2 regions of the Brevibacillus sp. FSL K6-0770 genome follow, and region 1 is predicted to be linked to the other one. Evidence: riboswitches for the same ligand, from Rfam matches in the RefSeq annotation. Region 1 holds a riboswitch; the other holds the start of a gene.
The links. Region 1 has a riboswitch for glycine ahead of glyA (serine hydroxymethyltransferase). Riboswitches for the same ligand answer to the same signal wherever they lie in the genome.
Positions count from the first base shown of each region.

Region 2: another riboswitch for glycine. It lies ahead of gcvT (glycine cleavage system aminomethyltransferase GcvT); the one in region 1 lies ahead of glyA (serine hydroxymethyltransferase).

Region 1 is NZ_JBBOBQ010000001.1:1,494,631-1,499,636, reverse strand. It holds gene gcvT (glycine cleavage system aminomethyltransferase GcvT) at 1-888, opposite strand, end outside; gene sdaAA (L-serine ammonia-lyase, iron-sulfur-dependent, subunit alpha) at 909-1,781, opposite strand; gene NST23_RS07415 (serine dehydratase beta chain) at 1,783-2,301, opposite strand; gene glyA (serine hydroxymethyltransferase) at 2,317-3,570, opposite strand; glycine riboswitch at 3,674-3,754, opposite strand; glycine riboswitch at 3,757-3,860, opposite strand; gene lpdA (dihydrolipoyl dehydrogenase) at 3,875-5,006, opposite strand, start outside.
Region 2 is NZ_JBBOBQ010000001.1:2,324,527-2,329,532, reverse strand. It holds gene gcvPA (aminomethyl-transferring glycine dehydrogenase subunit GcvPA) at 1-203, opposite strand, end outside; gene gcvT (glycine cleavage system aminomethyltransferase GcvT) at 250-1,350, opposite strand; glycine riboswitch at 1,442-1,558, opposite strand; glycine riboswitch at 1,559-1,655, opposite strand; gene NST23_RS11375 (DEAD/DEAH box helicase) at 1,876-3,576, shown strand; gene NST23_RS11370 (YqhG family protein) at 3,619-4,743, shown strand; gene NST23_RS11365 (hypothetical protein) at 4,853-5,006, shown strand, end outside.

The DNA.
Region 1 (5,006 bases):
GCCGATCAGTTCGACGCCGACGAGCTTGCGCGGCACGCCTGCTGCTTTTTGCTTTTGCAGCGCCTCTTTGCCGATGAAGTCCTGTTCCTTTTGCAGCTTCACGGCAAAGCCGATCCCGGCTTCAAGCGGCGTGATGTCGGCCCCCAGCTCTTGCCCGTACAGAGGCAGTCTTGCTTCAAAACGCAGCGTGTCCCGCGCGCCCAGTCCGCACGGCAGCACGCCGTCTGCTTTGCCCTCCGCCAAAATTTTTTCCCAGAGAGAAGGCGCATCTGCCGCAGACACGTACAGCTCGAAGCCGTCTTCTCCGGTGTAGCCTGTGCGCGATACGAGCGCCTTGATGCCCGCGACATCCACGTCTTGCTGGAACCAGAAATAGCGGATTTGCGACAGGTCAGTTGCGGTCAACCGTTGCAGCACCTGCTCGGCAAGCGGGCCTTGAATCGCCAGTTGAGCCGTCGCGTCGCTCACATTTTCGACCGTGACCTCGCCTTTGGCATGCGAGACGATCCAGTCTACGTCTTTGTCGATGTTGGACGCGTTGATCACCAGCAAAAATTTTTGCTCGCCCTGCTTGTAGACAAGCAGATCGTCCACTGTGCCGCCATCCGGGTAGCACATCGCCGCGTACAGCGCCTGATTCGTTTGCAGCGTCGTCACGTCGTTCGTAATCAGCGACTGGACAAACGCGCTGGCGTCAGGGCCTTCAATCATGACCTCACCCATATGGGACACATCGAACAGTCCTGCCTTCGTCCGTACCGTGTGATGCTCTTCGATAATACTGCTGAACTGCACAGGCAACTCCCAGCCGCCAAAGTCGATTACCTTGGCGCCGTGCTGGGCGTAGAGCGGGTAGAGCGGCGTTCGTTTCAAAGCTTGAGCTTGCATCCAGCCTCATCCCTTCGTCTTCATTTCATGATTCTCTCTTTGACCGCCTCTCCGGTTGGCGTCACGGCAAGTCCGCCGAGAGCCGTCTCGCGGTAGGCGCGGGGCATTTTTTTTCCGATCTCGTACATCGCTCCGATCACTTCATCGCACGGAATCTGGCTTTCGATGCCAGCCAGCGCGATATCGGCTGCGGAAAAGGCGATGGAAGAACCGATCACGTTGCGCTTGATGCACGGCACTTCCACCAAGCCTGCAACCGGATCGCAGACAAGCCCGAGCAACGATTTCAAGGCGATGGCAGCCGCATGAACCGCCTGGCGCGGCGTCCCTTGCTTGATCTCGACGAGCGCGGCAGCAGCCATCGCTGTTGCAGATCCAACTTCTGCCTGGCAGCCTCCCGCAGCACCCGAAATAAACGCGCGGTTGGCGATCACATAGCCGATGGCGCTTGCCGTGAACAGCCCCATCACCAGATGCTCAAACGTATATTTTTGATTTTCGTGCAGCGAAAACAGGCAGCCGGGCAAGATTCCTGCCGAGCCCGCTGTTGGCGTCGCGACGATGATTCCCATGCGGGCGTTCATTTCCGAGGTGGCAAAAGCGAACTTCATCGCATCCCCGACAATCGGCCCTGTCAGCTGCTCCCCTTTTTCCAGGTAGCGCTCCAGCTTGTAGGCATCGCCGCCCGAGATGCCGCTTGGGGCGAGGGACTGATCGGACACTCCCTGATCGATCGCCTCTTTCATCCGGACGAGCCGCAGCTTCATCGTTTCCACAATCTCCTGCTCCGACCGCCCGCTTTTCGCGCTCTCGCGGGCCACCATCACTTCTGCTATGCTCCTGTTGGTCGATTCACAGAGAGCGAGCAGCTCTGTCATTGAAGTAAAGTCCATGCTATGCTCCCCCTACCGCAGCCTCGCAGCGTGTATTGTGCCAAAGCTTGTTGCGCAAGTCATCCAGATCGTACGGCGCGTTCAACGGAATATCGACAGCGAACTCGTTCACGTAAAACACTTTCGAGATGCCGCCGCCGAGCGAGACGCCGCCGATGACGGCGATATCGCGTGCTGTGCGGGCCTGGATCATGACGGTATTGGGATGATCGTAGTACGGGCAGTCGCCCCGCTTTTCGAATACGACCTGCAGCCCTTTCGCCGCTGCCAGCTCCAGCGCTACGCGTATCCGGCTGTCATCCGTGTCCATCCCGAGCAAGCCGCCGACCACTGCCTTGTCTGTCCCGTGCCCTTTGTACGTTTCCGAAAAAGAGTCGTAAAACACAATCGTCGCTGACTCGATTTCGCCGCCGAGAAAATCGCGGACGAATTTTCCGATCGTGACGACTCCCGCTGTATGCGAGCTGGAAGGGCCAACCATGATCGGCCCGATAATATCAAAGCAGCTGTTGTATACCATCGTCGCTCCTCCTGCTTACCTCACTGCGAGCTGTTGATACAGCGGATACGATTCGCACAGCCCGCGAATTTCGCTTTTCACCCTGGCGGTCGTCGCTTCGCTGCCCTTTTCTTTGAGCACAGCGGCAATCGCCCGGCCAATCGTCTCCATATCCGCTTCCTTCATGCCGCGGGTCGTAATCGCAGCCGTGCCGATTCGCACGCCGCTCGTCACAAACGGACTTGCCGTATCGTACGGAATCGTGTTTTTGTTCACCGTAATGCCTGCCGCCTCCAGCAGATGCTCCGCTTCTTTGCCTGTCAAATCCCACGGCCGCACATCGAGCAAGACCAGATGGTTATCCGTTCCCCCGGACACGAGCGTCGCCCCTTCGCTTTTCAGCGTCTCCGCCAATGCCGCGGCGTTTTTCACCACTTGCTGCGCGTAGGTGACGAAGCTCGGCTGCAACGCTTCTTTGAAGGACACTGCCTTGGCGGCGATCACATGCATGAGCGGCCCGCCCTGGATGCCCGGGAAAATGGCTTTGTTGATCCCTTTGAAAATTTCTTCGTCGTTCGTCAGGATGATGCCGCCGCGCGGGCCGCGCAATGTTTTGTGCGTCGTACTCGTCGTGACATCTGCGTGTGGAACGGGCGAAGGATGCAAGCCTGCGGCGACCAGTCCGGCGATGTGCGCCATGTCCACCATCAGCTTGGCTCCGACTTTGTCCGCGATTTCCTTGAACCGGGCGAAATCGATCTGGCGCGGATAAGCGCTCGCTCCGGCAATCAGCAGCTTCGGCCGTTCGCGCAATGCAACAGCCTCGACTTCTTCATAGTCGATCCGGTGCGTATCTTCGCGCACGCCGTAAGCGACGACATTGAACCATTTTCCCGACAGGCTGACAGGGCTGCCGTGCGTCAAATGCCCGCCGTGGGACAAATTCATCCCCATGATCGTATCGCCGGGCGAAAGCAGGGAGAAAAAGACGGCCGTATTCGCCTGCGCCCCGGAGTGCGGCTGCACGTTCGCGTACGTTGCGCCAAACAAGCTGCTCACCCGTTCGATCGCCAAACGCTCGACGACATCGACATGCTCGCAGCCCCCGTAGTACCGTTTTCCCGGGTAGCCCTCCGCGTATTTGTTAGTCAGTACGGACCCCATCGCCTGCATCACTTCTTCGCTGACGAAGTTCTCGGAAGCAATCAGCTCCAATGTTTGATGCTGCCGCTGCCGCTCGTCTTCCATCGCCGCAAAAATTTCTTGATCGCGCTCCTGCAAACTCACGATATCTCCCCCGTTTCAACTTTTGCTCGCTACCTTTCCCAAGCGTACGAACGCGAAAAAAGGACAATGGAAAGATAGACTCCTTTTTCGGAAAAAATCTACCTTTCCTCTGTCCTTTTTACCTGAGAGTTTGGCTTCGGTTCGCGAAGCTTTCCCCTTGGGTGGCTTGTGCAGCGCTCTCCAGAGGTGCGTCCAATCGTGGTACTCTTTACCTGAGAGATTAATCCCAAGGGTTTTTGGGACTTGCTCCTTCGGTGCCAGCCAGTGCGGCCAGTCTCTCCCACGATCATCATCCGCCGATATGCAGTTATTTGTTCAGTTGATGAATGCCGTGCCCGAGCGCTCCTTCTGCCGCTTCCATGATGATTTCTCCCAGGCTCGGATGGGCGTGGATCGTCTCGGCAATATCTGTCAGCGTATGCCCTTTTTCAATCGCCAGGGCAACCTCGCCGATCAGATTGGACGCTTCCGGCCCGATAATCTGCGCTCCCAGCAGCAGCCCCGTCTCCTTGTCGCCCACGAGCTTCACGAAGCCTTCCCCGACGTTCAGAGACAGTGCCCGCCCATTCGCGGCATAAGGGAACTTGCCAACTGCCACCTTGTGTCCGCGCTCTTTGGCTTCCGACTCGGTCAGTCCCACACTGGCAATCTCCGGATCGGAGAACACGACAGCGGGAATCTTTTTGTCGGTGAGCTTGCTGTCTTTGCCAGCGATGGCTTCCGCCGCGATTTTGCCTTCGTACGACGCTTTGTGGGCAAGAGCCGGGCCTTCCACCAGATCGCCGATCGCATACAGGTGCGGAATGCTCGTTTGGCACTGTTGGTCGATCTGGATGAAGCCGCGCTCTGTCAGCTTGACAGCGAGCTTTTCCAATCCCAGCCCCTCGATGTTCGGCCGTCTGCCAACCGTAACGAGCACATAGTCAGCGGTCGCCTGACGCTCTTCGCCTTTTTCCGCATAGGTGACGCTGACCTGTTCGGCTGTTTGTTCCGCCCCTTTGGCCAGCGCTTCGGTGTGCACTTCCACGCCGAGCTTTTTCAGCTTCCTCGCCACCAGACGCGACAGCTCTTTTTCAAAGCCGGGCAAGATCGAGTCCGAGCCTTCCAAAATCGTCACCTTCGTGCCCAGCTTGGCAAATGTCTGCCCCAGCTCGATCCCGATATACCCGCCGCCAATGACCAGCAAGCTTTTCGGCAATTCTTCAAGCGCCAGCAGTTCTGTCGAGGAAAGAATGCGGCCCGCGAATGGAAAGGCTTTCAATTCGATCGGACGCGAGCCTGTCGCGAGAATCGCTTGCCGGAATTGCACCTGTATGCAGTCGTCGCCATTTTTCACCTCAACCAGCTGCTCGCCGACTAGCCGCGCTTCCCCGCTGATTCTTTTGATCTTGTTGCCTTTGAGCAGCGAGCTTACGCCTCCGGTCAATTTGTCGACCACG
Region 2 (5,006 bases), 830 kb from region 1:
CTGAAGTTGACGTTTTTGTTAGCCAGGCGAGTGAAGTATTTGACCAGATCAGGCTCGGACAGAGCTTCTGGAATGTTCAGCGCACCTTTGAAACGCACCTCTTCCGGAATGTCTGCAAACAGTTCTTCTACACTGGAAATGCCCAGAGTTTCGAGCATTTCGCGCTTGTCCTGATCAGTTTGGGGCAGGTAGCGGTATTTCACGAACGTTGTCCTCCTCAAATAGGATGTATTGTGGGCTTATGCTTGGTTATTTCGCACGTTTATAAAAAGGAGCGGCAACAACAACAGCTTTCAGTCGTTTTCCGCGAATTTCCACTTCAACCTCTGTGCCAATCGCCGTGTGCTCGCTTTTGACCAGGGCCAGACCAACGTTTTTCTTCAAGGTCGGGGATTGTGTCCCTGTGGTCACTTCTCCTACCAGCTCTTCTCCGACATAGACCGGATAGTGCGTGCGCGGAATGCCGCGATCGATCATCTCGATCCCTACCAGCTTGCGAGGCGCGCCGTTTTCTTTTTGCGCTTTCAACACCTCTTGGCCGATGAACGGCACTGCTTTATCTACCTTCACCGCGAAGCCGATACCCGCTTCGATCGGTGTAATGTCCTTGCTCAGTTCCTGACCGTACAGTGGCAGCTTGGCTTCAAAGCGCAGCGTGTCACGCGCCCCCAGTCCGCAAGCAACCAGACCGTCTTCTTTGCCTGCTTCAAGCAGGGCGTCCCACAGCTCTGCCGCACGATCCGCAGCCAGGTAAATCTCGAAGCCATCTTCGCCCGTGTAGCCTGTACGGGATACCAATGCCGGAATACCGCTAACCTCTACATCGCGCTCAAAACGGAAAAAGCCGATTTGGGACAGATCCGTTTGGGTCAGCTTTTGCAAAATCGATTCAGCCAAAGGCCCCTGGATCGCAATCTGCGCCGTTTGCGGCGAGATATTTTCGATCGTGACGCCCGGAATCAGGTGCTCCTGCAGCCATGCATAGTCTTTGTCAATATTGCCAGCGTTGATGACAAGCAGGTAATGGTCGTCTGCGTATTTGTAAACGAGCAAATCGTCGACCGTACCGCCGTCCGGGTAGCAAAGCACGCTGTATTGAGCTTGTCCCACTGCCAGCTTGGAAACGTCGTTGGTTGTCACGCGCTGCAAGTATTCGAGCGCGCTCTCGCCTTTTACGTCCACCTCTCCCATGTGGGATACATCAAACAAACCTGCTTTCGTGCGAACAGCTTCATGCTCCTGACCAATGCTGGAAAACTGTACAGGCAGCTCCCAACCGCCGAAGTCGATTGTTTTGGCGCCGTATTTTGCATAGGAATCAAACAGTGGCGTTCTTTTCAGATTGGACATGTGTGGCACCTCCTAAAGGCAGATAGTCGGCATTTTTCCCCATGAAAAAACAGAGGCGAAAAAACGGGTACACCAAAAGAAAGGTGCCCATTTCTCCTCCTCTGTCCTTGGTACCTGAGAGTTACCTTGCCAATCAAGCTCGGCGGGGATCACCGGGCTTGCAAGTTTCCCCTTTGGTGGCTCGACATGCGAGCTCTCTCCAGAGTTGCGTCCAGTAGAGGTTCTTTTGCCTGAGAGATTCACCGTTACCGGCTTGCTCCTTCGGCGCTGCAGTGGTTCACGCAGTCTCTCCCTGCTACTATCATTCGCGTTGGTTAGATGGTCATACATAAGTTTTTGCTATGATTTCCATACTAATGAACGAACTTCCTCTATATCCTACCATGAGAGTCGACAGTTGAAAATATGCAAATTAACAGTCAGATCAAGAAATACTTAACAAAGTGATGAACATTACCCATAATGTTAAGTTTTTTATTAAAACGCATGAAAGTTATGGCAGAGCTGTGTAAAGGAGTAACGTATATGCCGAATGTTCCTGTTTCATTTGACACGAGCTGGATATCGCCGCTGACCGAGCGGCTGCACGAAGATGGTCCATGGGACAAGTGGGAGCTGTTCAAGCTGGCGCTGGAAGCAGAAGAAGCGATGGCGGTTCGCGAGTTCGATTCTTTGCAATGCCTGAACTACTTGCCGCTGCTCTCGCCTTTTCCCCATCAGCTCCAGACGGCGGAACGCGTGCTGAATGACATGCGCGGCCGCGCGATTCTCGCGGATGAAGTCGGATTGGGCAAGACCATCGAGGCAGGGTTGATCATGAAAGAATACATGGTCAGAGGCTTGGCGAAAAAAATTCTCGTCCTCGTTCCCGCCTCTCTCGTCATTCAGTGGACAAAAGAACTGCAACAAAAATTCGGCATTCCTGCCGTCGCGCAAAAAAAAGAGTACATGTGGCGTCAGCACGAAGTCGTCGTCGCTTCCATCGACACGGCCAAACGCGACCCGCATCGCCGCCATGTGCTCGATATCGACTACGACATGCTCATTATCGACGAAGCGCACAAGCTCAAAAACAAGCGAACCCGAAACTATCAATTCGTGAAGGAAATTCGCAAAAAATACTGTTTGCTGCTCACCGCCACCCCTATCCAGAACGAGATGGACGAGCTGTACAACCTGATCAATTTGCTCAAACCGGGGCATCTGGGCCACTCGACGTCGTTTTCCACCAATTACGTCGAGGGAAAGCGCCAATCGAAAAACAGCGAAAAATTGCGCGAAGAAATCGAAAAGGTCATGATTCGCAACAAGCGAAGCGACGGCGGCATCCAGTTCACCAGCCGCCGCGTGCAGTCGATTCCCATCGAGCTGACGCAGGAGGAGATGGAGCTGTACGAGGGCGTCACGCGCTTTGTCCACGATCAGTACAAGACGGGAACCGGGCTGTTCAATTCGCTCGCTCTCATCACGCTCCAGCGCGAGGTTTGCTCCAGCAAGGAAGCCTCCTTCATGACGCTGTACAACATGCATCAACGCACCAGCGAGGAGTCTTTGCTGCGGGCGCAAATACTGGAACTGGTGGAGATGATCAAGCGGATCGAGACGCATTCCAAGGCGGCCAAAACGGTCGAGCTGATTCAGCAGATCAACGACAAAGTGATCGTTTTCACCGAATATCGGGCCACGCAAAATTACTTGCAAAAATATTTGCATGACCACGGAATTACCTCTGTGCCGTTTCGCGGCGGCTTCAAGCGCAGCAAAAAAGACTGGATGACCGATCTGTTTCAAAACCGCGCACAAGTGCTGATCGCGACAGAAGCAGGCGGCGAAGGGATCAACCTGCAATTTTGCAATCAGGTGATCAACTACGACATGCCTTGGAACCCGATGCGTGTCGAACAGCGAATCGGCCGCGTTCACCGTCTCGGGCAAAAGCGGGATGTGCACATTTACAATCTGTCCACGGTCGGGACGATTGAAGAACATATTCTCAAACTGCTGTACGAAAAAATCGATCTGTTTGAAATGGTCATCGGCGAACTCGATGATATCGTCGAACGCCTCAACCTGAGTTCCTCGCTGGAAGAAAACTTGACGCAAATTATTATGGACTCCGCATCCACGCGCGAAATGGCTTTGAAGCTGGACAACATGGGGCACGCGATTCGCGCAAGCCGCCAGCCGCACGTCGCCCCTGCTCTCTCGGAAGCCGCCGAGCAGTAGTCTGGATGCCCCCAACTAGCCAACAAGAAAAGAGGTTCCCTGATGCAAGCCAACCAGGTCAGGCAATTCGTAGAGCGCTATCTCGCGACTTTTTCTGCTCACATCGTCGAATCCCACCCCGACTACTTGACGGTCAAGCTGCCTGTCGAGGTCGACAAAGATATCGGCAACCGGCCTTTTTACTGGAGCTGGGTCGACAAAATGAATCTGGCGTACCAGCCGCTCGTGCTCACCTTCGCCTTTCACCCCGACCGCATGCCGGATGGGCTGCGTGCCGAACACCTGCACCTCGGCGCCGGGCGCATGCAGCAAATTTTTGCCTCGGCGAAAAAGCACGGTCAATTCGTCTGCATGTACGAGCAAAATACCGCTTCGCTCCCCGCCACGGGCAAACGCCGTTCTACGCCGCTCGTTCCGTGGCTGGGCATCAATCTAAAAGTGTCGTTTCTGTGCGACAAGCGGCGCGATCTCATGCTCTACCTCGGGGTCAACCTGCACCAGCCGCGGGTCGTGCACGACTTTTCGACGTACTTGTTTCAGTTGCCGCTCTCCCCTGCCATCCCGGACTATTTCTATACGCTTGATCGGAAAATTTCCGTAGAGGATGCGCTCCAGATGGCTCGCCAGGAAGCCGAAGCGGTCATCGCCAAGGAAGACCAAGCGTGGGCTGCCGAGGCAAAAGCCCGCTTGGCGGAAGAACTGGACATTCTCGCCGCCTACTACGAAGAACTGGCGAAGCGGGAGCCGCAAGCAGAGCAGGCTGATGCGGACGACGAAGAAGCGGAAAAAGCCGAGGAGCCGCAAGCAGCGCAAGCCATCGTTCCCCTCCCGCAAACGGAAGCTCCTCCTGTCGCGGAGCCTGTTGTCGAAGCAGCGCAAACCATTGACGAATACCGCTCATCTGGCGGGCGAATCCTCGACTTTTTACGTGCGAATGGGATTCAGGTGACACCACGGGAAGAAATCAATCAGGAAGAGTGGAAAAAAAGCACGCCGGAAGAAGAAAAACAGCGGCGAATGGACGAGCTGCGCTGGCAGTATGAACCGCGCATCGAGGTTCACTTCATTAACGGCGGGCTGTTTTACTTGCACTCGAACCCGCCTGTTCAAAAGCTTTCTGGCGCAAAAACGGTGCGCCATCTTCCCGCAAACGGGCGAATCATGTAAAAGATCAACGAGAAGTAGTGTGAGAGGAGTGACAAGTTGCAACAAATCTTTTTGTCATAGCTGGTTACAATAGGAATAGGATAGCCAGCGCAAAAGGTGGTGCATGTTTGTGACCAGACGATTTCTGCCCTTTCTCGGGGTCCTCTTGTCTTTCGTATTGATCTCCTGGCCCGTTCATGCCGAGGAGCAAGGCGGCTGGGAAAAAGCGTTTCAGGCTCAAATCCAGACCTGGATGAAAGAGCTCGCAAGCCGTGATCCGCAAT